Linked DNA regions of Methanosarcina thermophila TM-1. Each later gene encodes a partner of the first gene's protein in a complex. Links are inferred from orthologs where the notes say so. Each region holds a gene or a part of one and is shown on either strand. Other genes may lie near its edges. The genes, in order: fen and MSTHT_RS10030.

What was found.
Region 2: the proteins of fen (region 1) and MSTHT_RS10030 are in contact, whole or in part, in a crystal structure (PDB 1RXZ), measured with the Archaeoglobus fulgidus proteins. The link is inferred for Methanosarcina thermophila TM-1 from one-to-one orthologs. Residues at the interface, in WP_010877775.1 of Archaeoglobus fulgidus: Lys326, Ser327, Thr328, Gln329, Ala330, Thr331, Leu332, Glu333, Arg334, Trp335, Phe336; in WP_010877842.1 of Archaeoglobus fulgidus: Asn43, Val44, Ala45, Met46, Pro120, Arg121, Pro123, Leu125, Gln151, Met192, Ser194, Asn218, Tyr219, Pro220, Ile237, Leu238, Ala239, Pro240, Arg241, Ile242, Glu243, Ser244.

The regions. Positions count from the first base shown.
Region 1 is NZ_CP009501.1:1,834,548-1,849,850, reverse strand. What follows is about bases 1,135-4,005. They hold fen (flap endonuclease-1), read left to right. Parts: upstream 1,135-1,997; coding sequence 1,998-3,014; downstream 3,015-4,005. Other genes in these bases: MSTHT_RS07975 (cation diffusion facilitator family transporter), read left to right, coding at 3,162-4,005; MSTHT_RS07985 (hypothetical protein), read left to right, coding at 1,135-1,397. Also shown: MSTHT_RS07990 (hypothetical protein), read left to right, coding at 259-582; more of MSTHT_RS07985, read left to right, coding at 1,095-1,134; more of MSTHT_RS07975, read left to right, coding at 4,006-4,100; MSTHT_RS07970 (beta-ribofuranosylaminobenzene 5'-phosphate synthase), read right to left, coding at 4,112-5,074; gpmI (2,3-bisphosphoglycerate-independent phosphoglycerate mutase), read right to left, coding at 5,341-6,888; MSTHT_RS07960 (gamma carbonic anhydrase family protein), read right to left, coding at 7,079-7,654; MSTHT_RS07955 (L-lactate MFS transporter), read left to right, coding at 8,311-9,645; MSTHT_RS07950 (DUF1059 domain-containing protein), read left to right, coding at 9,834-10,034; MSTHT_RS07945 (acetate uptake transporter), read left to right, coding at 10,687-11,301; MSTHT_RS15380 (NCS2 family permease), read right to left, coding at 11,470-12,162; MSTHT_RS15375 (solute carrier family 23 protein), read right to left, coding at 12,159-12,527; MSTHT_RS15370 (solute carrier family 23 protein), read right to left, coding at 12,518-12,766; MSTHT_RS07935 (UbiA family prenyltransferase), read left to right, coding at 13,016-13,939; MSTHT_RS07930 (helix-turn-helix transcriptional regulator), read right to left, coding at 14,118-14,927. UniProt on the Methanocaldococcus jannaschii protein: Structure-specific nuclease with 5'-flap endonuclease and 5'-3' exonuclease activities involved in DNA replication and repair.
Region 2 is NZ_CP009501.1:2,323,648-2,338,913, reverse strand. What follows is about bases 8,310-11,143. They hold MSTHT_RS10030 (DNA polymerase sliding clamp), read left to right. Parts: upstream 8,310-9,274; coding sequence 9,275-10,012; downstream 10,013-11,143. Other genes in these bases: priL (DNA primase regulatory subunit PriL), read left to right, coding at 10,016-11,143; MSTHT_RS10035 (transcription factor S), read left to right, coding at 8,653-8,967; MSTHT_RS10040 (NUDIX domain-containing protein), read left to right, coding at 8,310-8,693. Also shown: MSTHT_RS10080 (PUA domain-containing protein), read left to right, coding at 28-507; MSTHT_RS10075 (polymer-forming cytoskeletal protein), read left to right, coding at 963-1,949; MSTHT_RS10070 (acetylornithine transaminase), read left to right, coding at 2,478-3,683; hisC (histidinol-phosphate transaminase), read left to right, coding at 3,664-4,764; MSTHT_RS10060 (dihydroneopterin aldolase family protein), read right to left, coding at 4,921-5,289; MSTHT_RS10055 (archaetidylserine synthase), read right to left, coding at 5,347-6,138; MSTHT_RS10050 (phosphatidylserine decarboxylase), read right to left, coding at 6,071-6,763; artA (archaeosortase A), read right to left, coding at 6,769-7,635; more of MSTHT_RS10040, read left to right, coding at 8,259-8,309; more of priL, read left to right, coding at 11,144-11,176; MSTHT_RS10020 (glyoxalase/bleomycin resistance/dioxygenase family protein), read right to left, coding at 11,311-11,775; MSTHT_RS10015 (cobyrinate a,c-diamide synthase), read right to left, coding at 12,315-13,634; MSTHT_RS10010 (hypothetical protein), read left to right, coding at 14,151-15,083.

The DNA.
Region 1 (15,303 bases):
CTAGGCACTGTCTTTTTTGGCAGAAACAATAATAAAAGTGACAGAATAGGACTATAGATAAGTAGCCTGTAAAAAAACTATATATTATATCTGTTTAAAAAATAAACAAAAATGGAAAATAGTAAAAATAGAAAATAGTAAAAATAGAAAAGCAGTAAATACTTAAACGCAAGTATCCCCGCTTAATAATTTTGAGATATGCTATCACAGAATACTTGTGTATGCGGAAAAATATTACAGGTATGTTAGAGGTATACGATGGAAACTAGAGATACTGTATTTCTTGCTGTGATGGTTCTGTCTGCCTTTCTTCTATCCTTTGAGTGGCTTAGAAGGTTTGCATACAGACCCACAAACCCCCTGATTATTCTCTCTGTTATGGTCCTGGTTGGAACGCTGTCTGTTATGCTCATATCTATCAACAACAAGCTTCAGGAGCTCGAAGATAAAATAGAAGCAAAGGACCGCACTCTCAAGGTCAATATGGAGAGCACGGGAATAAAGATTGAAGAAAGAATGAATGAGCTCGCAAGCAAAGTTGATAACGCAATCTATGAATTCAACCGCAGAAAGTATCACTAAACTTTATTTATAATTATTTTTTATAAGACCCTGGTTTTAATTTTCGATTTTTAAAAAAGATTATGATCGTATATTCAAATTTTGCTAACATGCAGATATAGTTTTTTATAGATATATTTAACTCTCTTTCATTTAACACTCTTCAGTGCACATTCTATATTGTAGGGCTTTATAAATAAAGATATTAATTTAAAAGAACAGTAACTTAAAAATTTTTTAAGCAGGTTTTCGAGTTTCATTTGATTTTGGGCATAAATTTGTTACTAACAATATTCGTTTTAACCGTAATATTCGCTAATTTTCGATCTACTTTGCTTCTAATTAAGAATTTTCGTGTACAAGCTCCGCAGTTTAGTAAAGTATATATACGGGATCTTCTGTAGTAAAGGAGAATATCTGAGATTATGATTACCAAAAAATAATAATTCAGATATTGAGCATCGTAAGTTATTATTACTCATAGTTAGTATTATTTGATTACTTGTGTAAGCAGGTTAAGAAGGAAAGTTAATATGCACCTTAATCTGGAACCGATTGGCATTATCAAGAGGGTTGCAAATAAATCGGAAATTTTGATTTATTCTGATTTTGAACAGGTCATAAAAAACATAGTGTCGAAAATAGGGGAAGGAGCTGAGAGGGGACAGAAGCTCCTGGTTATCCATAAAAACAACAATATAAAACAGACGGATGGCCACCAGGTACAGGTAACGAAAGCGACCTTACTGGAGAGAAATGGTAATTTGCTGACAATATCCAAAATAGACGCAAATGAAGATTCAGTGATCGATGTTCGACTTGACCTTAATGCCTGACTTTTAAGGTACATTTTGACTTTTAAGGTACATGTAAAGGCTTAAAATTTTGTATTTTTCTTTTTCCATACTGGATAGCTTTGATTATCTCTCAGGAAGGTCTGGTGGATATAAACACTGTAACCTGGTTGAAGTTCCATCCCTGATCTGAACCTCAGAATTGACTAAGAGATCCTGTTAATTTGACTGTATTCCTATTAATTCAGGCAACAGTCCGTGAATTGAACTGAAACTCCATAAATCTGATTACTTCACTTCTACTCCTGAGCAGTTGCTATTTCTAATAGTATCTATTTTATCATTCAATAGGTTCAGGATAACCGTAAATACGCGGTAAATATAAAACTATTGCACCTATAAGACGTATAGATCAACGAATAAAACAACTGTGATAAAAATAAAACTTGTCTAAAAAATGTTGGGTGCTGCATTGCGGTAAAGTTATCTGATTTGATATCGATCTGCAGTAAAACCCTTGATCTACATCCTAACCTTGGCTTTCTAAAGAAAAGTTGAAAACCAGAGATTAAAGACGAAATAAAAAAGAAATTAAAGGAAGCTCTAAAACTTCAGGGAAACTTCAGATACTCGAGGGAAAACATGGGCACAGATATAGGCGACCTGCTCCAGAAGAGAAAAGCTAAGCTTTCGGATTTTGCAAACCAGGTGGTTGCAATTGATGGTTTTAACGCACTGCACCAGTTTTTGAGCATTATTCGCCAGCGGGATGGAACTCCTTTGATCGATTCTACAGGGAGAGTAACCTCTCATCTCTCAGGCTTGCTCTACCGGACAGCAAGCCTTGTTGAAGCCGGGATCAAGCCTCTTTTTGTTTTTGACGGCAAGCCTCCTGACCTCAAGTCCGAAACTCTGAATAAAAGGAAAGAAGTAAGGGAATCTTCATGGGAGAAGTGGGAAAGCGCAAAGGCTGCAGGAGATTTAAAATCAGCTTATAAGTATGCTCAGGCTTCTTCAAAGGTAAATGAGGAGATCATTGAAGATTCCAAGTACCTGCTTGATATTATGGGAATTCCTTTTGTTCAGGCTCCCTGTGAAGGAGAAGCGCAGGCTGCACATATTGTGCTTAAAGGAGATGCGAATTGTGTTGCATCACAGGATTATGATTCCTTTCTTTTCGGAGCTCCGGTTGTCGTCCGGAATCTGGCAATCACGGGAAAACGCAAGCTTCCCGGAAAAAACGTCTATGTTGATGTCGAGCCCGAGATAATTGAGCTGGAAGAATCTCTCAAAGCCCTGGAAATTACCAAGGAGCAGCTCATAGATATAGCAATATGTGTGGGAACGGATTACAACAAAGGACTGGAAAAGGTAGGTCCTAAAACAGCACTCAAACTTATTAAAAAGCATGGAGATATTTACGCTGTGCTCCGTGAAAAAGGGGTGGAGATCGAAGCTGTGGACAGAATCAGGGAAATTTTTCTCCATCCTGAAGTAACGGACAACTACGAAATAAAGTGGGGTAAGCCTGACTCTGAAAGGCTCTTCAAATTCCTTTGTGAAGATCACGACTTCTCGGTTGACAGGGTAGAAAAAGCTGTAGAACGGCTTAAAGCAACCTCCGGAGCCCGACAGAGGACCCTTGACCAGTGGTTTTGAAAAGGGTTTATTCAGAAACATCCTTGTCCCAAATTTTTCTTTTATAAAATCTTATCTCAAATTTTCAGTCAAGGAGGTCTGAGACAGATAAAAACAGGTCCGAACACTTCCCGGAAAGAACACTCGCGTGCTCATACTCATGGAGTTGTGGACCCTGAGCTTCTCTCCACCTCTAGGGGGCTTTATGCAGTCAAATGGTCCTTTGTTGGGCTGATAGCCACAGCCCTTTTTCAGGTTTTCATTTTCTGGTTCTCGGGAAGTGTAGCTCTTCTGGCTGACACGCTCCATAATTTCGGCGATGCCGCAACTGCGGTTCCTCTGGGTCTCGCCTTTTTTCTTTCCAGAAAAAAACCCAATAAGCGTTTCACTTACGGCTACGGCAGAGTAGAGGATCTTGCAGGCCTGATAATTGTCTTGTTAATCTTTCTTAGCGCAGTTGTTGCAGCCTATGAGTCAATTTCCAGATTTTTCTTCCCGCAGCCCGTGGAGTTTCTTGGAGGAGTAATGGCAGCTTCTATTGTTGGGTTTCTTGGAAATGAGCTGGTTGCGAGATTCCGAATCAAAATAGGAAAGGAGATTGGAAGTGCGGCTCTTGTGGCTGATGGTTACCATGCCCGGGCAGATGGTTTTACAAGCCTTGCCGTGCTTTTAGGGGCACTTGGGATCTGGCTGGGTTATCCAGTAGCTGATCCTCTAGCAGGATTTCTCATCACAATTGCAATTCTTAAAATCGTCTGGGATGCAGGCAAATCTGTGTTTTCCCGCATGCTTGATGGTGTAGAACCGGATATTGTTGACGAAATCTACCTGACAGTCAAAAAAGTAAAAGAGGTAAAAGATGTTACTGAGGTAAGGGTTCGCTGGCTAGGACACAGGTTATACGCAGAAGTAAACATTGCTGTAGACCCAATGCTTTCGGTCGAAGAAGGGCACGCAATTGCCGTGGAGGTACGGCACAGGATGATGCACAGCCTGGATTATCTCTCCAACGTAGTCGTGCACGTGGACCCACTCGGTTCAGCAGGGGAATCATTTCACAGACTGTCTGAGCATGAGCACGACAATCTCCCTTCTCACTCGCACTGAATTTTAAGGTTTTAGACTTTGGATATCTCTGCACCGGTATTTTTTGCCTTTGTAAGGATGACACTCCCGCCAACGGATTCGTTAAGCATTTCCTGAACTTCTGCCTGGAGCTGCCTGGCTTCGGATTTATTGTCTACAAAGGAATATACTACAGGTCCAAAGGAACTTACTCCGGCTCCATAACTCCTGCTACGCATGAAAGAAGCAATATTCTTTACAAAATCAGGCCAGATAAGGCTCTCCCTCTTATTGAACCCGACAGTCTGGACATGATTCACTGCGGCTCCGAAACTCACGATATCTTTCTCTATTACGGCAGGCATCATCTGCATAAGTACGACATGGGCGATCTCCCTGACTTCCTCTATAGGGATAGGGCAAAATTTTTTGAAAGTGTCAATTTCCGCCTGGTCATGCATTCCCTTATCTTTAGGGATTGCTACTACCATATCCCATTCAGGAAAGTCCTCCCTAAAGAGTACGGGTCCTGGGGGTGCAGGACTGGCAGCCGACGGCATAAAACCACCTTTATCCTTAAATCTATGGCCTCCATCAACTATGAATCCGCCCCTCTCAAAAGCAGTTACCCCTATACCTGAAGTTCCTCCTCTTTTTACTGCAATTGCAAGTTCTCTAACACTTTTATTAAGCCCATAAAGCTCATTTACAGCTGCTGCTGCGGCCAGGGAAGACTGAGTCCCTGATCCAAAACCCACATGGGCTGGGTACACTTCCTTTACGTTGATTCTAATTCCTTTCCCTTCAGGGAGCAGAGATTCTGCAGCTCTTTTCATTCGATCGGCAAAATCCTGCAGACCTTCTATAATGACTCCTTCGCCTTCGGCTTCTTCTGCCGTAATTTTTATATTGGGAGAGGAAAGAGTCAATCCTGCTCCTCCATCAACTCTTCCGATCTCTCCATTCATATCAATAAGAGTCATGTGAATTCGGGAAGGGGTAGTTATCTCGATCATCAGTGTTAAACTCCAGTACTGGATTTAAATTTCATGACTTGTGAACTATTTGTGTTCTTTTATTATAGCTGCTGATATTTAATCTTTTAATAATTATCTTATCAAAACCTAATTTTTGTGAAAATGATATAAAAAGTAAGAAAAGGGCAAGGAGGAGAGCAGGGGCAAAAGAGAATAGTAGATGGGGCAGAAGAGAATATAGACGTCTAAGGACTCATATGCCTTTTTTCTGCTTAATTCTATATCTACACCCTTTCTTTGTCGAATTACTCTTTTATTATAAGGGACTCCCCTTTCATGTCTTCCGGTTTTTTGATCTTGAGAATTTCCAGAAGAGTTGGCGCAATATCGCATAGTTTTCCATTCTTAAGAGCCTTCACTTCATGATTTCCAGCGTAAATACATCTTACCAGATTTGAGGTATGTGCAGTGTGAGGTTCATTGGTAGATGAATCTTCCATCTGTTCGGCGTTCCCATGGTCCGCAGTTATAAGAGCTACACCTCCCACTTCTCTCAGAACCGCTGAAATTCTTCCCACACAGTTATCTACAGCTTCTACAGCCTTTACTGCGGCATCAAAAACTCCAGTATGTCCTACCATATCCATATTTGCGAAATTAAGGATTATCACGTCATATTTTCCTGTTTTGATTCTTTTTATCACTTCGTCCGTAACTTCATATGCACTCATTTCAGGTTTGAGATCATAAGTAGAAATCTTTGGGGACGGGATGAGGCAGCGGTCTTCTCCTTCATAGCATCTCTCCTGCCCTCCATTCAGGAAAAAAGTCACATGGGCATACTTCTCGGTTTCGGCAATCCGAAGCTGGGTTAACCCATGCTTGCTCAAAACCTCACCAAGTACATTTTTCAGCTCTTCAGGTGGAAAAGCTATAGGCAAATTCAGAGTTTCATCGTACTGAGCCATACAGACATAGTACACTTTCGGGTGTTTTTCCCTGGGGAAGCCTTCAAAATCTTTATTTACAAAAGCCCAGGTTAGCTGCCGTGCTCTATCAGGTCTAAAATTAAAGAAAATCACAGAATCATTATCACGTATGACTGTTTCGGGTTTTCCTTCTGAATCCGTGATTATAGTCGGCTTCACAAACTCGTCAGTTTCTCCTCTGCTGTAAGCTTCAGAAACCGCAGTAACGGCATCCGGAGCTTTATATGGGGCAACCCCCAGAGTCAGGGCATCATAGGCAAGTTTTGTCCTGTCCCAGCGTTTATCTCTGTCCATTGCATAGTAGCGCCCTGATACTGTTGCAATCTTAGCAATCCCATTCTCCTTACAAAAAGCATCAAGCTCCTTTATATCATTGAGAGCAGCTTTGGGAGGCACGTCTCTGCCATCCAGAAATGCATGTACATAAACTTTTTTTAACCTTTTCTCCTTTGCAAGTTTGATAAGGGCATAAAGATGGGTTATATAACTATGAACGCCTCCGTAAGAGACAAGCCCCATGAGATGCAGGCTTGAGTCATTTTCTATGACGTTTGAGATAGCATTCAAAAAAGCCGGATTTTCAAAGAAATCTCCATTCCTGATAGCGAGGTTTATGCGGGTAAGATCCTGGTAAACAATTCGCCCTGCTCCTATATTCAGATGCCCTACCTCAGAATTTCCCATCTGACCTTCCGGAAGACCAACGGCTTCTCCTGAGCATTCCAGAAAGCACGAGGGATATTCTTCTATCAGGCGGTCAAGATTTGAGGTTCTGGCTGCCAGAACAGCATTTCCTTCTCTGGCTTCCCTGTAGCCCCAGCCATCAAGAATAATAAGCATAAGAGGTCTTTTTGCCTGAGTCATATGAAGCAAATTCCACATATGTTCATAAATATCTTATTATGAAATCCTGTATAATTGCATGATCATATATTGTATATTTATAATTATTGTATAATGTAAATATGTAATATCTTAAACTATGTAATTAATTGTATTCTGGGTGCAACAACAACTGCCTGCAAATCATTCCAGCAAGTGAAATAAAAGATCTCTATCTTACCCCTACTCTCCTCATTCTGGACTTTAGACCGTAGCTGGCAGCAAACTCCTTATTTATCTTGATTACCTCGTCATTGAAGTGTTTGAGGTCATCCGGGACAGGTCCAAGCGCATCGGCTTTATACTGTGTATCAACTAAAGTAGTAGGTGGCACAAACTTTCCATCTGCGAGCTTTACGCCTATAACTACCGCTCCATGGGCTACAAAGCACCTCTCTCCTAGAGTGGATGCATGCACCACTGCGTTAAAACCCACAAAGCTATCATTGCCGATTTTAATAGGACCGTGAATTACGGCTCCATGGGCTATTGAGACGCGCTTTCCAAGTTCAATTGAGCTACCCTCAAGGCCGTGAAAAATTACGCCGTCCTGTATATTGCACTCGTCACCTATAATAATAGGGTAAGCCTCATCCGCCCGGAGTGAAGCCGCAGGCGCGACATATACATTATTGCCAATCCTCACATCCCCTATTAGTATAGCTGAGTCATCCACATAAGCAGTTGCCGATACTGTCGGCATGCGCTCTGTGCTATTCCACGAAGTCTTTGGATTGCTCTTCAGCATATTAACCACCCCTCTCCGTTTCTGGTAATCTCTTTTAAAAAATCATTATCAGTACCAGTTCCCTGAAGAAAATGCCTCTAAATATTCGATGTGAAGGGCAGTAATATTTCTTTTGCTACGCTTTTTGATTAATTGGAGAGTTAAGCCTATACTGTAAGCCCTTAGAATCAACTTTTAATACTATAATGAATAATCCTGATAAATATCCATCAAGTTTAAATATGGGAGGAGCCGAGTAAAATAATGGGGGATTGGCAAAACTAAATTGTACAGATCCTCGTTAAATAGAGGCAACTATTCAGCCTGGGTAAAATACCAGTAACCATTTTTGGGGTTATGAAATTCTTATGATTTGGATTTTAATTACTGGTTACTGATTATGCTTTTTTTTATCGGTTAGTGTTATGCTAACATTTTCTATCAAAAACGGCTTGTGAATGCCGTTTTTGAGCAGGCTGAGTATTTGCTAATCAGGCTAATACAGGATTTACGCACGAGATTCAAAGATAAACACAACAAAATTACAGCGCAGTTTACGTTTTAGGCAGCTAAAAAGTTTAATGCCGTTCATTCTTTGTTTCAACTGCGTAAGTCTTCGACATTTATTGCCTGCATAGAAAAAGAGTAGATAATTTTCTTTCAGGGGTGTTAAACTTATGGCAGATGATGTCAAGGTATTGGGTATGCCCGCCGAATCGGGGCGATGGATATTAGTTATCATCGGCACCATTATTGAACTCTGCCTGGGTGCTGTTTATGCTTATAGTGTACTCAGTGTGCCATTAAGGAAAATCTTTACAGATCCTGTATCAGCTGGAGGTTTTGGTTTAACGGTCAGCGCAATTGAGATGCAGCTACCGTATATCGTGTCCCTAGCCATGTTTGCGGTAACCATGCCGCTGGTCGGCAGATACATAGAAAGCATGGGACCCAGAAAGGTGGGAATGATCGGTGGGGTTATTGTAGGATTAGGCTGGATTCTGGCATCTTTTGCGACTTCGCCGATATCTCTGGCTATTCTATACGGTTTTGTTGCAGGTACGGGCGTTGGTATTGCTTACGGCTGCCCGATTACAACTTCCGCAAGGTGGTTCCCGGACAAGAGAGGTCTTGCAGTAGGACTTACACTGCTGGGATTTGGTTTCTCTGCGTTTGTTACCGGGAAGGCAGCGGATATATTGACCGCAAACTTTGGGATATTTAATACTTTTCGTCTCCTGGGAATCGGTTTCCTTGCATTGATTGTGATTCTTTCAATGTTCCTTGTCTTCCCACCAGCAGGATGGTGCCCGAGAGGCTGGACTCAACCTGCACCGATAGGAGGTATCTCTAAAGTTGATTTTACCAGAGAAGAAATGATAAGAACCAAGACCTTTATCGGTCTCTGGGTCTGTTATACTATAGGTGCTCTTGCAGGACTCATGGCTATAGGCGTTGCGAAGCCCGCGGGTATGGAGGTTGCTGGCAATGCAGGCATAGATGAACTAACTGCAGGTGTGCTGATGACTAACCTCATTCTGCCGTTTGCAATTTGTAACGCAGGCGGAAGACCTCTCTTCGGCACGTTAACGGATAAGCTTACTCCATCAAGAGCCGCAATTTTATCATATGTCCTTATTATAATCGCATCCCTGCTGGTGTACCTCAATCCGGCATCGGTCAATATGTATGCAATTGCATTCTCACTGCTCTGGCTCTGTCTCGGTGGATGGCTGGCTATTGCTCCCGCAGCCACAGCCAGTTATTTTGGCACCAAAGATTATGCACGCAACTATGGCTTAATCTTCACAGCTTATGGTGTAGGTGCTATTATCGGAAATCTGATGGCGGGCGCGGCAAAAGACATACTGGGTGGATACATCAATGTCTTCCCATATGTCGCTGTGCTGTCAGTACTTGGCATTATAGTAGCATTTGTACTGATGAGACCACCTGCAATAGCTGCCCCAAAGACTGCTCCAGCGAGTGAGAAAAAGGAGTCTGCCATTTAATTTTCATTTTTTATTTTTACAATTTCGGGCGTATATCTGTTAAAAAGGCTTAGAATATAAAAGTGTAAAGTTAAATTATATACATCGCTAGATAAATCCGAGAATTTTCGGGATTTATTTAGCAAGGGCTGATCGAAAACGTTATTCATTTAAAAATTATTTATTAAAATAGAATTTGGGGGATATTTATGCCAGATGTTGAATATATGCTATTTTGCTGCAGAGATCTAGAGCAGAAATGTGACTTTCGTGTCCAGGCAAAGACAAAGGAAGAAGTTATGGAACATGCTAAAGTCCACATGGCTAGTGAGCACGGTATGAAAGAGATCTCCGAGGAGACAGAACGCAAGATTGAAGAAAAGATAAGACCTGTGAAGGTCAAAGAATAAAGCCAAAGGCTAGTTTTATATTTTTTCAGCTTATTTCTGGAGCTATGACTTCTTCTTTTTGAATTTTCTGGAGAAAAAGCCAGTAACGTTTACTCCTTATATCTTTGCACCTGAGTTGCAGTAGCTACTTCAGCACCATGGACTTTTTTGCGGCAACTATAGCCTTGATCTTCACAGCCTGGAGTGCAGGTGCTGACTCAGGAAATCTGATGGCAGGCGCGGCAAAAAATGCCCTGAGAGGATAATATTAATGCCTCTCAGTGTGAAGTAACACTTCAGTATCAGGTTTAACTGTGGTTTTTGTGCTGCTGAAGCCGCCTTTGCAGCCATCTTCAAGTACTCAACAGTTAACAGACAAAGATGTAAAATTAACGATTTCCCCCCATTTTTTTCAATTTCTATGCTGCTTGTTACAGGGCAAACTATGGCTTAAAACAAAGATTTTATTCCTTATTTGCCTAATGAGTCAAACAAATGACCGGTCTTTGCTTTTTTTCTTTTGACTGTATCGTAAACTCTATAACTATTAACAATGACATATCTTTTTAAGAGGTAAAAAACAGATCCTAAAAACAGTCTAATATCTCTAAATAAGTTTTTCATTAGGAGTTCAGGCTAAATCACCGGTTAACGGGAAGGAGGATCTGAATCAATGAGTCAAAATATTAAAGATGTTATGAACATTCGTGATGTAAAAATTACGGATTTATCCGCAAACCCTGCTCCTCTGGGCTTGATGGGTTTCGGGATGACGACTGTACTATTGAATATACACAATGCAGGCTTCTATCCGATGAACGCTATGATCCTTTCTATGGGCATCTTTTACGGTGGACTGGCTCAGGTCATTGCCGGAATCCAGGAATGGAAGAAGGGAAATACTTTCGGGGCTACTGCTTTTACTTCATACGGGCTTTTCTGGCTAACGCTAGTAGGTAATGTCCTGCTCCCTAAGTCTCCAGACTTTGCAGGCTTCGCTACAGACTCATTCGCATTTGCTGCATACCTGTTCATGTGGGGAGTTTTCACCTTCTTCATGTTCATAGGTACGCTCAAAGGCTCAAAGGCTCTCTCTGTTGTTTTTATAGCCCTTGCAATTCTGTTCTTCCTGCTTGCAGCTGGAAACTACCTGGGTGCCGAGGGGGCAGGTGCTGGAATACTGAGAATAGCTGGTTATGAAGGAATCTTCACAGGACTCGCTGCAATCTACACAGCTCTCGGTCAGGTATTAAACGAAGCGTATGGAAAGAAAATAGTTCCTTTATAACAATTATACTCCATTATCTCTGGGCTTTTTGCCTTCTGTTGTTAGTTTTTGGCAGTTGCCTGCTGGGATTTCTCGTAATCCCTTATTTTTATTATTGGACTGTTTCTCGTTTGAAGACTATTTTCCCAAGATAAAAAAACTTTCAGGGGAGCATTTTCTTGAATTTTCTTAAAGATATATTTCCTTTAACAGGAAAATCAGAGATAGGAAAATCATGATTAAGCTTATATCTTTGAATTTTCCACTTCCAATTTTTATCGCGGTGTAGGAAATTATGCCCCAGACAATTCCTTCTGCAATTGAATAGCTGAATGCCATCATCAGAATGGTAATTACTGCAGGGGCAACCTCGGTCCAGGTCTCAAAATCGAGGTCTCTTAAGCCCTGAATCATAATAATTCCTACCACAATAAGGGCAGGAGAGGTAGAATACCCTGGAATAACAGCTGCTATTGGCGATATGAAAATCGCAAGCAAAAATAATCCTGCTACTACAACTGAAGTAAGTCCTGTCCTTCCCCCCTCCTCAACCCCTGATGCACTTTCAACGTAAGTAGCAACTGTAGACGTTCCCATAATTGCACCGGCACATGTGGCTATGGCATCAGCCATAAGAGCTTCTCTGGCTCTGGGAAGTTTTCCTTCCTCGTCCAGGAAATCCGCCCTTGAGGAAACTCCAACCAGAGTGCCCACTGTATCAAAAAAATCCGTGAAGAGGAAGGCGAACATGATAATAGAGAAGTCGGGATTGGTAAGGATCGAGAAATCAAACTTGAAAGCTATTGGAGCGAGAGAAGGAGGCATTAAAAATAATCTGTCAGGAAATTCTGCAATACCACGAACCATCCCCAGAACGGTCACTGCAAGTATTCCCCATAGAATTGCCCCCTAACTCTGTAAGCCTGCAGCACTATCATTATAGTGAAGCCAAGTATGGAAAGAAGCACCGTTGTTTCCTTCAGGTTTCCCAGAGTTAAAAAGGTGGTAGGATCCTGAATAATAATCTTTGATCCTGTAAGCCCGATAAAAGCTATAAAGAATCCTATTCCTGCACTTATCGAAATTTTAAGGTTCTTCGGAATTTCATTGACTACAGCCTCTCTGAATCTTGTCAGAGTTAGCAGGATGAAGATAATTCCCTCGATAAGTACCGCAGTAAGGGCAGCCTGCCAGCTGACATTCATGCTGAGAACTACAGTAAATGCAAAAAAGGCGTTCAATCCCATTCAGGAGCCAGGGCAAATGGGTAATTAGCCCACAGCCCCATAATGAGAGTCCCGATTGCTGCTGAGAGACAGGTTGCAACCATCACAGCTCCGAAATCCATCCCTCTGCTGCTGAGGGTAGTGGGGTTTACAAAAATTATGTAAGCCATTGTTACAAAAGTAGTCAGCCCGGCGAGAATCTCGGTTTTAGGATCGGTTTTATTCTGGTGTAATTTGAATAACTTTTCCAGGGTTTCCATTGGAGCCACTCAGTAAATTTATTTGAATTCACTGATTTTGAGATTTCAAGTATTACGATTTCTTATATAACGTATGTTAATATCTTTTTATGGAATAATGAGAAAAATAATTTCATTATAATAACGGTTAGTTTATTCGACTAATATTAGTTCATTCCTCTAAACCGTAGTTGATTCCTCATATCTTAGACACATCAAAAAATCTTATATCGAGTAAATAATATTTGGAAGTCGTCCAGTATTAATTTTATGAGCTCCAATGTATTTTTCGGAAGATTTGAACGATTTCTCAGGTACAGACGAAATAATGCCCCCGAATTTAAGCAAAGAAATGCTACACTTAAACTCTTAAAAAGTTCGATTTTAGTTGCGTTTTCAGGCGCGCTAAGAATTCATATTGCTTTCCTCCTGCTTCAGACTAACTCAAGTATACTTACCTGCATTGCGGGAGGACTCGTAATCTACAGTGTATATACACTTGATAGGGCACTCGGCTCTGAAGAAGATATTGTAAACCGGAAGGAGTTAAGCGGCTCAAGAAAGGAAATAGGAATTGCAGTTTCCATGCTTACCTTTGTAATAGGAAGCTATGTACTCGCAAAAGAAGGACTGCTTGCACTTGCATTCTTACCTTTCATAATTGGTTTCCTTTACAGTAAAGGAATTACAATTGGAAAATTCACTTTGAAACTCAAAGGTGGACTTGGAGTCAAAAACTTTGTTGTAGGTCTCACCTGGGGTGCTTTTATCTCAGGACTTGCAGGTAGTGCCTGTAATAGCATGCTACCCGTAGTTCTGGTTTTTACTTTCTTTGGAGTCAAACTTTTTATCAACTCTACTATATATGATTTCAAAGATATCAAAGGAGATACTCTTGCAGGTATCAAAACTCTTCCTGTAACTCTCGGGGCACGAAATACCCGTAATTTTCTTTTCGGATTGCACCTGCTCTCACATCTGATACTCGGTATTGCTCTGATTAATGGAGTTCTTGGTTTTGAGCCTCTCATTGTTCTCTACAGTTTCATATGCGGGTTGATATGCATTCAGAACTATACTGTAACTGACGAAGAAGAGACTTCTTTCCAGAATCTCGAAAGAACCATCCTTGTGGATGGAGAATCTACTTCAATTGTCGGACTGAGAGCAATTGCAAATGCTTTTTTGGCATAATGTATACCTGAAATGAGGTCTATGCTCAAATGCAAAAACGATAACACAGTCTACCAAAAAAAAAGCGATCCAATTCCCCGGAAATTTACCGGGAAAAAAATTCAAAACCCTATTTCTCTATTAGTTTTAAGGTTTCTTTTCCGAAATCTTTAACAGACTTGCTAAAGCTTCAACAGTTTTATAAACTCTTTATCTCGATCGAGTTCTCTTTGTAATACTTAAAAAGATCTTCTCCCCATTTGATTGATGCTAAGTCGAAGCCTATCAGGTCGTTTCGGGGATCAAAAGTTCCGTTTTTGAAAAAGAGCGAAAGGGATAGAAAGCGGTCTGTTACTACAAAGGCTATCTTTGCATTGTCGTACACATGGAAGCTCGTGTGCTTATATTTAAGGAATTCTTCAATCTCAGTGCTGTGCTCACTTTTTATTTTGAAAAATACATTGGGTGTAACGATTATGGAAACAGGAATATTTCTTCGGGCTAAATCCAAAAACATTGGGGGATGGCTTGGAAGAAAAATCGATGAAAAGCCTGCGAAGTGGGTGGCAGACATTACATTCTCACTAAATGCTTTATGAGTATCATAAATATGCTCATGTTCATCTCTTACAACTCTGCATTCTTTAAGTTCCTGAATTCTGTTTAACATTGCCTCAGGGATTGCAGTAAGGTCATGGTCTCTCCAGAATTCTTCGTTTGTCTCTATAGCTGTAAGGGTATCCAGGAAAGGCTTATAATATATGGCTGAAACTCTCCCCAAAGATGTTAAGTAGTACATTCCCTCCTGCCTGACAATCAAATTTGCGGCTTCCATTTCTTTAAGGCGAGGAAGGATCTCAGGTGATCTTACATCAAAATAATCTTTGATCTCGGAGAGAGTTCTTGGATTCTCTTGGAGTAAAAACAAAATATCCTTTCTTTTCTCTGAGAAGGTCAGAATGCTTAACAATCCATTGGATTTCACTTCGATCATCTCATTTTTTTCCATATGTTTCGGGGGCTAATTGGAGTTTAATATCCATGAACATTCTATTTGCTTTCGTTTTACAATAAATAAAAATTTAAATTTTATATTTTTTAATTTTTTATATTAAATTAAGGTGAGAGTTATAATAGGATGATATACTAATGCTAGAATGCTATACGATTTCAATATATATTTCTTTTTCTACAGTTTATCTGGTTACTGGTAATTCTTCTATCTTATTTCCTGACTGTACGTGCAGCTTCCCGAAAACGTAACTCATCTTTTTAAATAATTTTTTCTCAAAACCAAAAAAAATTTATATGTTAATAGTATCAGATTATCTTACTAATATAAGGCTTGGAACTAATTTGCTTAGAAACATAATCAATTGATTATT
Region 2 (15,266 bases), 480 kb from region 1 along the record:
TAAGGTCTGCACATATTACCTAGTCCCATGAATAACACCGAAAGACTTACTAGAGTCCGCATGATTGCGGATTATCAGTTCGGAAAAGGCATAGGAAAAGAACTCTTTCCTGACGGCTCAACATTCCAGTTGTCAAGAACAAAAAGAATACGCCAGGTCCTTTATTCAGGAAAGCGTATAGCTACGGCAAGAGCAAAGGATGGCTTTTTTACCCTCAGTATTGAAGGTGCTTCCGTTGTCCATAAGCTTTTGCCGGGAAAAAGGCTCAGGGTCGTAGTCTCGGAGGAAGCTGCTCCTTTTGTGGAGAAAGGTAAAACCGCTTTTATAAAGCATGTAGTTGAAATTGATCCTGAACTGAGGGCAGGCGAAGAGGTACTCGTGACAGATGAGGCTGACAGACTGCTCGCAACAGGGCAATTGCTTCTATCTCCTGCAGAAATTATGGCTTTTGACAGCGGGGCAGCCGTAGATGTAAGAGCAGGAGTTGCTTCGAAAAAAGAAAAATGAGCCCGAAATTTCAAAAGAATCTTTCAAGATATAAAAATAGACGAAAAATAGACGCAGAAAAAGGGAAATAAGTATAAAACTTGCTGAGGATTGAGTTCTTTAAGTTTCACACAAATTTACATATAGTTAAATACAGTATATAAAATGTTATTTATATTGATAAAATATCCTATGAAAGAATAAAATGAATAAGAATATATGTTAGATAGTGACTTTTGAATGAATGCTACTCATAAAAAAGCCCTTTAAAAGAGCAGTTTCAACCCTGAAATTTAGAGATTAGAGATAACAGTTTCCCGGAGAGTGAGCATATTCCAGAGCCAGAACAAATTCTAAAGTATTTCCTGGTTCCAGATAACACCAGAGTCGAAGCAAACAGGATTACAGTCCAGGGAGATGTTATTGTCGGCAATCACTCTAATATTGAATACAGCATATTCGGCGATACAGTTATAATGGGAGAAGGAGTGACCGTTACCGGGGATATTGCGGCTAGTTCTGACATCAGGGTTGATATGTGGTCAAAGCTGGGAAGCAAGGTGGAGGTCGGCAGAAACGCCTATCTGGGAGAATTTGTAACAATTGATGGGAAGCTGTTCGTAGAAGGGGATCTTGACGTAGGAAAAGAAGTTAAAATTCGGGGAGGGTTCGAAGCCAAAGGATGGATAGTGGTAAGGAATCCAGTCCCTGTAATCATATTTTTATTCCTTTACATAAAGGAAATGATGCGCCTTGGTAAAGGCGAAGAAATCGAAAAGGCTGTAGAAGAGCTCTTTGAAGATTCCGAAGACGATGAGGACTTTGAAATAAGGGAGCTTGGTGAAAATATATTGATTATACCTGCCGGTGCAAAGCTTTCCCCTGAAACTATTAATGTTGGTGGGGAAACTATAATCGGGAACAACTGCCATTTAACAGGGAATATCAGGGCGCATTCCGTTGACACAGGGGAAAATCTTACCCTCAAAGGGAGCATTTACTCAGAAGGCAAGGTCAACATAGGGGAAAACAGCACTATCTATGGCAATCTTTATTCAAAAGGGGCTGTACAGATCGGTCGGAATAGCCGGATTTTCGGCGGAATAAAAGCCGACTCTGTAATACTGCACGAAAATGCAAGGGTAGACGGCACAATAAAAGCGCCTTCAGGAGTGTCTTTCTTACGGGATGCCGCAGAAAAGCCAGCTCTTGCAGAGGTCAACGCTTTAGGGAAAGTATTCATGAGAGAAAAGCGTGAACTGCCTGAAAACTTACCTCCGGCAGAACCCATCAAAGTAGCAGATCAGGTAGAAGAGAACTCACCTATTAAATCAAGCGCAAATCCCGGAAGTATTTTTGTGCCAGGTAGAAAACGAAAAACTGCCAGAACCCAGGCACTGGAAAGAAGCAGACGCTTCACAGGAGCCAGGGCTTACAGAAAGGAACAAAAATCCGGAGAATAATCAGGAATTAACTCGAGACACCAGTTTGACCAGCAGTATCGAGTTTTTGATACCCTGAGAAATCTGGAATTTCCTTTAATCATAGCTTTTTTCTTAATTTCAATTCCAGATACGTCGAACCCTGCCTCTGCAGAATGTAAGCTCATACCCCAGGGACAAAGAATTGTGGGAAAACATCTTTTTTGAGAATGAGCAGTAACATTCTTAGGGAATCAGGGAATTATCTGGATTCTGGAGAGAACCGAACTCTGAATAAAATAAAAAAATGATTATATATGGAGTCTAACTTTGAATTTTAATTATGAGATTCAACTACGGAATTAGATTGTGAAATCCGATTTTGAAACTCAAATGTGAGATTTAATTGCAAATCTCTTAAATACTCAGAGAGAATATTTCCCAGGATTTCAATAGCATATCTAATTCAAGTTATCAGAATTTCTTGATTGATATATTCAAAATAATCCAAACTTTATTCGTCAGATTTTTCGATCAGTTAAAAAGAACAAATTTCAGGAAGGAATTCAGTTGACAGAGAATATTATAAAATCTGAGATTGTCTCAGAGTCTGAGGATTTACAGGTAAAATATGATTCAATCATAGAAAAAGATTCAAAATACGTCATGCAGACATATGGGCGACAGCCCCTTGTACTCTCAGAAGGGAAGGGAGCAATTGTCAGGGATATTTACGGAAAAGAATATATTGACTGCGTAGCAGGGATTGCAGTAAACAATGTTGGGCACTGCCACCCGAGGGTTGTGAAGGCAATCCAGTCTCAAGCTGAGAAACTGATGCACGTCTCCAACCTTTATTATACTGAAATTCAGGCCGAGCTTGCAGAAACCTTGGTCTCAATAACAGGTATGGAGCGTGTTTTTTTCTGTAACTCAGGCGCTGAAGCTGTTGAATCTGCAATGAAACTTGCCCGCGTGACTTCGGGAAAAAGCGCCTTCATCGCAGCTGAACATTCCTTCCACGGCAGGACTATAGGGGCACTCAGCGTAACCCATAAGAGCATGTACAGGGATCCTTTCATGCCTCCCGTAAGTTCCGAGACAACTTTCGTCCCGTACTCCAATGCTGAAGCTATCAGGCAGGCTATTTCGGAAGATACGGCAGCCGTTATTCTTGAGCCCATTCAGGGCGAAGGCGGAGTAAATATCCCGGATCCCGATTACCTCAAAGAGGTCAGGGAAATCTGTGACGAAACCGGAACCTTCCTTATCTTTGACGAAGTGCAGACAGGCTTTGGAAGGACAGGCACATGGTTCTGTAAAGAGCAATTTGGCGTGGAACCTGATATTATGAGTATGGCAAAAGCAATTGGAGGAGGCTTCCCAATGGGTGCTATCGCAGCCAGGGAGGGACTCAGCTTTGGGCGCGGACAGCATGCTTCTACCTTTGGAGGCGGGCCACTTGCCTGTGCAGCTGCACTTGCCTCAATCGAAGCAATTCGCGAAGAAGAGCTTCTTAAGCGCTCGAAAGAGAACGGGACTTACTTCATGGGGAAACTCAGGAACATGGACAGGGAGGACGTTATAGAAGTCCGTGGCAAAGGTCTCATGATAGGAGTCGAGATAAAATATCCATGCAGCAAATTTGTGGAGTTTGCAAGGGAATGCGGAGTGCTATTAAACTGTACTTCGGATTCTGTGCTTCGTCTGGTTCCTCCACTTGTAATTACGAAAGAACAGATCGATACGGTAGTTGATGTTCTTGAGCAGGCCTGAACTTATAAAAAAGGAGATCTTTGATATTGCAGAGTATGTTCCAGGAAAATCCATTGAGGAAATAGCTTCTGCTTACGGGCTTGATCCAGCTTCAATCATCAAACTCGGCTCAAATGAAAACCCACTTGGACCCTCTCCAAAAGCTGTTCAGGCGATGATGGACGCAGCTCCCTGTACAAATATTTACCCCTCAGCAGATGCTATAGAACTCAGGGAAGCTCTCTCGAAATACACAGGTTTTCCGGTTTCAAACCTCATAGCCTCAGGACCAGGAATGGATGGACTTCTTGATGGACTTTGCAGGCTGATCATTGAAAAAGGGGATGAGGTCATAATTCCTACTCCGACTTTTGCCTATTACGAGCTGCCAGCAAAGGCATGCGGAGGAAAACCGGTTTTTGTCAGGAGAAAACAGGACTTTTCACTTGATCTTGAAAAGGTTCTAAAAGCTCAGTCCGAAAGGACAAAAATAATCTTCCTCTGCTCTCCCAATAATCCTTCTGGGAATCTTCTTCCTGAAAACGATCTGAGGATAATTCTTGAAAATACAAAAGCTCTTGTGTTCCTTGACGAGGCATATGTCGAGTTTGCGGACAGGAACCTTGCTGAGCTTGTAAGGGAATACGATAATCTTGTTGTGGGCAGAACCTTTTCCAAGGCATTCGGGCTTGCAGGTCTACGGCTAGGTTATGGGATCATGCCCGAATGGCTGGCAAAAGAGTATATAAAGGCAGCCACTCCGTTCTCAGTAAGCCTTCCGGCGTTAAAAGCAGGAATTGCTGCCCTTTCGGATGTTGACCACCTGAGAAAGAGCATAGAAATCGCAAGAGTGGGCAGAGAATATCTGAAAGAAAAGATTCCTTTTACGGTTTATCCTTCCCAGGCAAACTTTGTACTTGTAGACGTTGCTCCTTTAAAAGCAAAAGCTGTTACACAGAGCCTCCTGAGAAAAGGAATTATTGTACGCCCTTGTGACTCTTTCAGGGAGGCGGGTGACACTTTTATCAGGGTAACAGTCGGGACTCGGGAACAGAACGAAAAAGTTATCAGGGCATTTGAGACTGTAAAGAATGAAGTTTAAAAGCTTCTCTTTACGGCTTATTTTTTTACAGAGTTGTTTGTTTCAACCGTTTGTCTTCTCAATTTCCAGTGTTAGCTGTTTCAAATGTTTGTCTTCTCAATCTCCAACGTTAGCTGCTTCAAATGTTTGTCTTCTCAATCTCCAGTGTTAGCTGTCTCAAACATTTGTCTCTTTAATTTCTAGAATTTTCATCAACGGGTAATTAAGTTCAGGGTCATACTCCATTCCAACTTTTACTTTTGAAGAACCATACCTTACGGTTATATTTACCTTAAGCATGGGACCCTGAAGTTCGGTATAACCAAATTCATTATTCAGCTTACTTCTCAGCATGTCCCTATCAATTTTTACTGAGATTTCTTCTACATAGGGCTGAACTGAAATGCTTTCCTGGATAGCCGTTTCAAGGCTTGAAACCGTGTTCAAGTTTACAGGAGAGCCCGTGAATTGATGATAAAGAGCTCCGAGTTTAATTCCTGCTTCAAAGAGTGCATTATCTTTGTCGGTTATTTTTTCCTGAACCAAATAAATCTCTCCCTTCCTAGAATTCGTTAGTCAGTGTCTTACTAAAGTGAACCGGTTTTAATTCTTTTCCTTCCTGGCGCTCAGTCTTTTGTTCCTATACTCCTTGCTACCCAGATTGTTTAATAGAGGGATCTTGAAAAAAGGAGAAAAAATGTATATCAACATAAGGATAAAAGGCAGGGTCGAGAAAATTCGCATATATTCGACATTATACAGGTAGAGAAACATAGTTATCCCGAAAATAGAAGAGATAAATGCAAGAATCCTGACATTCCTGATCTTGGGATAATTTACCGAGCTTACCATAAGAATAGAGAGACCAAGGGTAAGCGCTAAAAGAAAGTCTATTCTGACAAGACTTTCGTTCAGCAGCATATATGTAACAAGCATTATGCAGCCTGCAGTTATGGGAAGACCCTCAAAGCCTGTTTTACGGGGAGTTACAGAATTGAAACGAGCAAGCCTGAGCACACCGCAAACAGCATAAAAAGCTGGAAATATCGCAATAAGAGGGTCCGGTTCTCCGGCTACAGGGTTTACTTGCCCGAACTGTAGATATATGAGAAGAGCAGGAGCAACCCCGAAAGAAACTGCATCTGCCAGGGAGTCAAGTTGTTCCCCAAGTTCTCCTCCTTTAAATCGCCTGGCAATATATCCATCCGCTCCATCTGCAATTGCTGCAACAAGAAGTAAGATCAAAGCCAGAGAAAACCCATTCTGGGCAGCCGCAGTTTGAGATGTGGCAACCTGGACTGTAGCCTGGGCAGCTACTGCAATTGAACTAATTCCGCAGAGAAGGTTCAAGAGAGAGACCAGGTCCGGGAGCCTTAACATTTGAAATATGTTCATGTTCAAAATCCCTGTCATTTTTTATTGTTGCTATAATGGTTTTGCCTGCAAGTACCCGCTCTCCTTTCCGTACTATGATTTCAAAGTTTTGGGGAATTGTTACGTCAACTCTTGACCCAAAACGAATCATTCCAATGCGCTGTCCTTGCTCGATAAAATCATTTACTCGAGGATAGGAAACAATTCGTCTGGCAATAGTGCCTGCAATCTGCGTGACACTGACATCCCCATACTTGGTGTGAATAATAAACTCGTTTCTTTCGTTTCTTTCAGAGTCTTTACAGAAAGCAGGAAGATATCCTCCTTTTCTGTAAGTAATTTCTCTGATCCTTCCCGAAATCGGAGCTCTATTTACATGTACATTCTGGAGAAACATGAAAATACAGACTTTCCGGCCCCGAATGTCTATGACAGTGCCGTCAGCCGGGGAAACCATATAAGTATCCGAAACTTCCACCTTTCTTTCGGGATCTCTAAAGAAAAGAACCATAAAGAAAGTCAGCACCATTGATATGTAAGTAACGTGGGTTAGATGGGAGCTGTTCATTGCCTTGGAGAGAACCGCAAACGTTATGGTTATAAGTGCAGCAGTAAGAAGCCAGGGTTCTGAGCCTTTTGCAAGCATTAGCTTTAATCCCCCCCGGATCTGTGCAGAAGGGATCTCAATTCTTGAGAAAATATGATCCAGAGACCATCAATCATTCCGAATAGTTCGGGAAGAATACGAATCACCACATATGAAATTGCAAAAAGGGCAATACCTGAACCCGCCTTTGCAATATAATTATGTGCTATTATGAAACTGTCAGCTCCAAACCATTGCTCCCCATAAGCAACTACCACGAAAACATCCCTGATAAGATTAAGTATATAGATAACTGGCACGGATGCGATAAAAGCCATAGCCAGGCGGTTAAATGGAGCTCTCACTGCACCTATTAGCCCCATAAAAAGGGCAATGCTTTCAATTGCAGTACAGGCCAGTATTATCTCAACAGTGTATCCATTAAGTGTTATCATATTCCAGTCTTTCATATATGCAGGAATATCAAAGTACTGGAGAACCCAGAGAATCTGGGAGGTGACTCCTCCTATAATCCAGGTATTTAAAGGGGTGAAATTCGCAAATGGGAAATAAACTAGAGCTCCAAGTGCAGTGGCACTGGTAAGCATTGAGGTTATATCAAGGGAATCCGCTTCACCTTGAGCTGAAAACTTGGAATGTAACACTTCCCTATTTTTTATATAGAGAGGACCATTTTTATACTCCCGATACATGATATACGCTACAAGTAGACAAAACAGCGTCACCACTATTGTGAGGAGCACATTGGCATAGTCCTGGATCTCGAGATAATGAAGAGGTTGATAACCCCAATGGATGGAAAATGTGCCCCATCCAATCCCTCCTACCAGTTTACGAACCCTGAGAGTTCTGGGGATGATGGATGACGCAACCATTAACCCGACTGCGAGCCAGAGTATATTTTCTATCATTTTTCACGCACCTTTTTGCCAGAGGTAAAACTTAATTCTAGGTTTTGTTTCTGTTTCTGAAGGCTCAGAAAAGCCTCAGGCAAATTATGAAGCTTTCGGAAAGTGACATGTGAAGTCATTTAAAATAATTAATAGATTTTCATATAAGTTTCTAATAAGTTGAATAGTTCATTTATTAATAGTAAGGAATTCAAAGGTTATGGATTTTACTTTCTTTACCTATAAACTGTAGAATTATTACCTCCGTCAGGGTACTCATAAAGAGTGATTGAGCCTGCAAATAAGATAATAGATTCCTATTATAGAAGAATAACGTTACAAACATGTTCTCATTTATATAAAAGCGTAAAAACTAAAAAATTTCAAGATTAGGATAGAAACTTATGGTTTCGATAAAAGAGAAACATTTAAGAGAAGCTACTACGAGAAGCTACTGCATAAGGAATTTCTCTGCTTGACAGAAACTTGACTTACAATGTCAATATTGAAATATAATGACGAGTTTCTACGTTATGCACAATAATAATATTATTTTATTCTGGCACTCCTGCTAGAAAAGCTAATTCAGAAAGGGATTGATGACGGAAAAAGAAATCTCCCTGAAAATAAAGCGAAGGCGTTTTATGAAGCCTCAAACCCCTAGTTTAACCGTTGATACAGTAATCCTCTTTAAAAACAGGCTTGTGCTCGTGAAGAGAAAAAACCCCCCCTATCAGGGAAAATTTGCCCTTCCCGGCGGCTTCGTAGAAATTGGGGAAAGTACAGAAAACGCAGCAGCTAGGGAAGCTTTTGAAGAAACAGGCCTTTCAATAGAGATAATCAAACTAGTGGGTGTCTATTCCGACCCACACCGTGATCCCAGAGAGCATACGGTTTCGGTATGTTACCTCGCAAAAGGATCAGGAGAGCTAAAACCAGGCTCTGATGCAGATTCCGTCGAACTTTTTGAGCTTGATTCCATTCCTGAGTTAGCTTTTGATCACAATAAAATTATAAATGACGCAAAAAGTGATATTAATGCAATTCTGTCCAAAATGCAAAAGCATGATGTTTCCTAAAAATGGTAATTTTGAGTGTAGAAAATGTGGGAACATAGTACCTATAGAAGGCAACACGAAAAATTTTGTCTCCAAAGCCAAGATCGATGACCGTGAAGTAGTGGTTCTGGAAGGTGAACAGACTTCAGGTCTGCCAACAACAAATGCAAAATGTCCAGAGTGTGGAAATAACACTGCATTCTGGTGGCTCAGACAGCTCAGGTCTGCTGATGAATCCGAAACTCGATTCTTCAAATGCACGAAATGTGGATTTACCTGGAGAGAATACGACTGAAGTTTAATTCTCTTCTACCCACCTTTGAAAAATATGTTTCCCGGAAAAAAATAGATTTATAGATTTATCAGGCTACAGCTTCCTTTCTGCTTCAAACAGATCCTGAAGTCGCCCTGTTTTCTGACCAAGATTTATATAGTTGCCGGGAGTTTGAATCTAGTAATTTTCCGATTTCAGAAACCCATTTGGCTTTAGCCGGAAAATTGGTTCTCAAATAGAGCGAGGACTTCCGAATCTGTAAAGAAATTTATATATCTCAAGGGTAATAAAGAGCTTAAAATTTAGATCTATTTATTGGAGAAGAATTATGTTCAAGGCAGCAATTAATGCAGAGCTTCTGAAAGACGCGATTGCCGCATTGGCTGTAATTGTAGATGAGGTCAGAATTAAAATAAAGCCGGAAGGTATTTCGGTAAAAGCTGTTGATCCTGCCAATGTCGCAATGGGAATTTTTGAGCTTGGATCATCCGCTTTCGATGAATATAGCGCTGATGAGTCTGAAATAGGAATAGACCTGAACAAGATTATGGACCTGCTGGGAATTGCGGAGAAGAACGACACAGTCCGGATGGAACTTGAAGAAGGGAATCAAAAACTCCTGATTGATGTCGGAGGGCTGTCTTATACACTTTCTCTTCTCGATCCTTCTACAATTCGGGCAGAACCAAGAGTTCCCCAGCTAGATTTGCCTGCAAAAGTTGTCCTGAATGGAGCTGACCTCAGGCGTGCTGTGAAAGCTGCAGAGAAAATAAGTGATCATCTACTAATGGGGGTTTCTGATGATACCTTCTATATGGAAGCAAAAGGCGATACTGACCAGGTTCGCCTGGAGATGGGTAGGGACCAGCTGATCGACCTGAAGGCAGGTGAAGCCTGTTCTCTTTTCTCTCTGGACTATCTGGCCGACATAGTCAAACCTACGAATAAAGTCAATGAGGTAAGTCTTTCCCTTGGAAAAGATTTCCCGATACTCATAGATTTCGAGATTGCAAACGGTGCAGGCAGAATTTCTTATCTCCTGGCTCCGAGAATTGAGTCGGAATAATCCATGCAGGCTGACAAACTCGCATATTACCCTTTTATCTCAGAAGCATCTACCCATGTTGAGAGTCTGGGGATTTCCCTGGACAGTCTGCTTAATTCCTGGGCTTACCGGGCTGCAAGAGCTAGAGGGATAAAAAGGGTAAAAGAAGCTCTGGAAGGGGAAATTAAAAAGCCGCCTGTTTCCAGAGAAGCCCAGATTCTCTCAGAACTTCTCTCCTATCCTTTTGCAAGAATGCTGGTTGCCTGTGTGGACGATCAGCTCTTTACCAAGCGCTATGCTCTGGCAGAAGCCAAAGCTGCCTATACACTTTTGAGAAATGAAACTCCAGCTTTCTTGCTTAAATTCGGGGAAGATTTTGGAATTTCAGCCGACTTCAGAGATTCCTATTTCAGTATGCATTTTACGGACTATATCCGCTTTTCAAATTCCCTGAAAGATCCTGCCTGGAAACTTGCAAATCGCCAGTTAAGGGCTGGAGAGGTAAGAATTACAAAGGAAGAATTTGCAAGACTTCTTGAAGAAGCTATAAGGGAACGTATTGAACAGTCGTTTCCAATCCCTGAAATTCCTGCCGAAATTTCACGTTTTTGCGCCCCTTATGTTGCTGAAATAAAGGCTCAGTTTGAGGTTCAGAAGAAAAAATTTGGAAAAACGGACTTTGGGACAGTGGAACCTGAACTTTTTCCCCCCTGCATATCACATGCCCTTGCAAACGTACAGGGCGGAGTGAATCTTGCCCATTCTATGCGGTTTGCCATGACTTCATTCCTGCTCAACGTAGGCATGTCGGTGGATGAAATACTTAATCTCTTCAATATCTCCCCTGATTTTGACGCAGAAAAGACTCTTTACCAGATAGAGCACATTGCAGGTGCAACAGGGAATGTATACAAGCCTCCTGCATGTGATACCATGAGAACCTATGGCAACTGCGTAGGAAAAGATAGATTATGTGAAAAAATCAATCATCCTCTCGCGTATTATGAGAAGAAGATATATCTGAAAAACAAAGAAAGGGAAAAGGAAAAAGAGCAAGAAAAGGAAAGCAGAAAAGAAGAAGGAAAGATGCAAGAAAGCGTAGAGGAGCAAAAGAAGGAAAGAAAAGCAGGAAAAGAAGAATCAAAGGTACAAGAAAAGAAGAATCAGAGGAGCAAAAAAGCGTAAAGAAGAAAAAAGGAGAGAAAAACTGGAAAGAGAGAAGGAAAGGAGATAGAAAAATAAAATGGTAAAAGAAAAGATAAAAGAAAAAAGAAATGAGAATGAAAAGGGGATTTATAATTCAGAATACCTGGCATTATTTACAAAAACTGTCTGACAAACTCTTCTGGCATTAAAGTTCGCTTTACGGTTTCTTCAATTGACATGCCTTTATTTAAAAATCTTTTTACCACGCTTTCCATGGGCTCACCAACCTCAATGATGTGCATGTCAGGATCATAGAACCTGATAACCCTCTGTCCCCATGGCTGTTCTTTTAGTTCGTGCACATATTCAATGGAGTCCATGCCTTTCAACTTTTGAAGGAAACTATCCAGATCGTCTTCCTCAAAATATAGTTCAAAATTATTTGATTTTTGAGCTATGTCATCTTTGTTTATACCTATTAAATCCGAAAAATGGGATTTCAGGTGTATTGAAAAGCCGCTCTCAAATGATACGTTCTCACCGAAATCGCATTGTACCTTCTGATTAAGGATCTTTTCGTAAAAATTCCTGGAAGCCTCTATATTGTTAACGACAATGAGTGGACATATGAACCTCATTTTATTCCCTCCTTTGTAAGTAAACAAAGCATTGAATGCGAGTTGTTATCCCGGACTGCTCATGTAAAAGTTTTAGACAGATTCAGTAATTCATCAGAGTACCTTTATAGATTTATTCTGATCCAGCCTATTCATCCTGTGTGTTTACTTTTACTCCAAAAAAGCTACCCTGAAAAATTCCTCGAATATTCATAAAGTTACCTATTCTTCATCTACTCTTCTTTATTAATCTTACTTGACAGAATGAAAGTATTTTTTCAAATCCGCGAATGAAAGTTTCAGTATCAGGCAATTAAGCTAAAAAATCTCCAAAAAAGTCTAGAAATTTTTAGAAGTAACTCTGGACAAGCCTTAAAAATCTCTATAAAAATGCTCATAAAACCCTGAAAAAAATGAGAAATGAGATATACCTCACTTCAATAGTGAATCTGAATCCTAAAAATTAAAAATTTGCTCGCAAAGTGAACAACTGCACTTACTCTGAATCGTTAACTTTTACTTAGTCTTTTTCTTACATTGAACCTTTATTTTATCTCTATTTACCTTCTTTTGTATTCCCTGCATTTTTCAATGAATTTTTCCACCGGAAAGGTAGCTGGATGGGAATGCATATAACCTGCCAGGGTGTTGTGCTCGATAAGACCGTCTAAACCATTCTGTATTCCTTTTCCTCGCAGCATTTCATATGCGAACTTCGCATCTCGGTCGCATTCTGTAAGAGAGTAATGGAATTCGTGACCTCTGATGTTATGAGAAGAGAAGTTTTTATCCAGAGGGCGAGCTTCGGTATATCCGAGAGCTTTGAGCCGGTCTGTCATACGTGTGTTTGCAGGCACGACATCTGCAAGTTTATAAATCTTGTTCCCTACCTCATATCTCCCGCAGAGATAAAGCAGACCGCCGCACTCAGCATAAATGGGCAACCCGTCCGCTGCGAGATCCTTAAGTTTCCTGGTTGTTTCGGATTTCTCAAGGTTTTCTGCATAAAGTTCGGGATACCCTCCTCCAAAGTAAATTCCATCGACATCCGGAACCTCTCCTGCCATCGGGCTAAAAAATTCAATTTCGGCTCCGTGATCCTTGAAAGCATCAAACATATCATGATAGTAGAAACAGAAGGCTGGATCCCTAGCAATTCCTATCCTGAGATCTGCCTCTGGTCTTTGTATTTTCCTGATCTCCGGCACAGAACAGGGCTCAGCAAGTTCAAGCAAGGCATCAAGATCAACATTCTCCTCGATGAAAGCTGCCATTTCCTCAGTATTATAATCCTTTTCATGTGCCATATACAACCCAAGATGTCGGGAAGGAACCTCGATATCTTTTTTTCTCGGAATCGTTCCTACAACAGGTATACTCCCAGGAAGCGAATTTCTTACGAGTTCTGCATGCCTCGCGCTGCCTACTTGATTCAGAATAATGCCTGCAACCCTGACTTCAGGATCGAACTCAGAATACCCTTTCAATAGGGCTGCGGTGCTTCTGGACATGCCATGTACGTTAATCACCAGAATTACAGGCAGATCAAGTGTTTTTGCAACATGTGCGGAACTTGCGACCTCGGTAGAATCGATTCCGTCAAAGAGTCCCATAACTCCTTCTACTACCACAATATCCGCATCTGCAGCCGTCCGGGCTACCGTCTGTCCAACTCCGTCGGTGCCCATCATGTAGGTATCCAGGTTTCGTGAGGGACGCCCGCAAATTGCAGTGTGATGAGAAGGATCGATATAATCAGGTCCTACTTTATAAGGTTGGACCTTTAGCTGTCTGTGTTTTAGAGCAGCCATAATACCCATGGAGACTGTCGTTTTTCCGACCCCACTGTGGGTTCCTGCAATAAGTATTCCTTTTGTCATCTGCTGAATATTGTTGCCGTTAAAATATATTAAAGCTATTAATGCTGCTGCTTTAAAGCACCTTATAATTGTTTTCAGAAGAAAGAACCTTACCAGGGAAGTCTACCGATACCTAAGCAAATTATCTAATATGTTTAGATTTGTGAGGAAAGATATTATTAAAGCAGCTTGAAGAGTAGCAATAATTATTAACAAAACCTATTGTCAGCATTTAGTGACTACTCCCCTCACTGAAGTGAAGGGCATCTATCGATCTTACTAAAGTCAACAAATTTCTACCTCAAAACATATAAAATAATTGTAAAATCCGATAAAGCATTATAAAGCTTTAAATTCGTTTTTACCTCTTTTTGTGGGCTTATAAAGTGTTAAACAAATCTTATAAATTATTATATAATGCTCTTAATGTAAGTATTCTTATATATATAATTGAATGGATGGCTTTTAGTTCCAGGTCTTCTCAAGTCAGATGAGCAAGATCAGATGAAATCAGAGGAACTAATCGGAGGAATAAAAATGAATTCAAGTGGAAAATCAATTGCAAAAATTCTGGGATCTATTTTTTCTATATTAATGATCTCAAGTTTAATTACTGCAGGAGCAGTTTCCTGTGATACTCTTACAAAATCTGCAGATGATTCTGCAACTTCCTGTGACTCCCTTGCCGATTGTGACAAGGAATGTACCTCATGTGACTGTGAATCTGCTGCAGACTGTGAGCAAATAAACTGTGACTGCGAACTATGCGACTGCAATTCCATTATAGACAGCGAACAGGACGACTCTGAAGAGGAGGATTCTAAAGACCACGCAGACTGCAACAAAGGAAATTGTGATTCTTGCGACTGCGAATCTGTTCTGGAATGTGACCAGGCAAAATGTGACTGTGAATCCTGTGACTGTGAATCCATTATAAAATGTGAAGAAGACGACTCCGAAGTAATTGAAGAAGCTCCAGAAAACTGTGAAGATACTAAAGAATGTGAAGACATTGTAGAGACTCCAGCAAATGTCTGCAAGAAGGAGTTACTGAAATCCCCAGTTAAGCTTGATGATGTTAAAGAGGCTCCAGTAGATTGTAATGAAGCCTCAAAAGACGTCTGTAAAGAAGCTCCAGTATGTGAAGCTCCACAAAAAGATGTATGTGAAAAAACTCCAGTATGTGAAGACAATAAGAAAGTAGAGGAGACTCCAAAAGACGTCTGTGAAGAAGCTCCAGTATGTGAAGACAATAAGAAAGTAGAGGAGACTCCAAAAGACGTCTGTGAAGAAGCTCCAGTATGTGAAGACAATAAGAAAGTAGAGAAGACTCCAAAAGACGTCTGTGAAGAAGCTCCAGTATGTGAAGACAATAAGAAAGTAGAGAAGACTCCAAAAGACGTCTGTGAAGAAGCTCCAGTATGTGAAGACACTGAAGAAGTAGAAGAAGCTCCGGTAGAGTGTAAATAAATAAGGAAAATAGCATATGTGTTGGAGAGTATAACCAACTCTCCACACAGAATGTTGACATTTAACAACCGAATACAATTAGCTTTCAAATGAGCCTTCTCAGGCTATACATATTTAAATTCAGTTTTTGCCCAAACTTTATAAGCTGCTCATTTTTCAGGAGTTTTATGAATTTACTAAGAG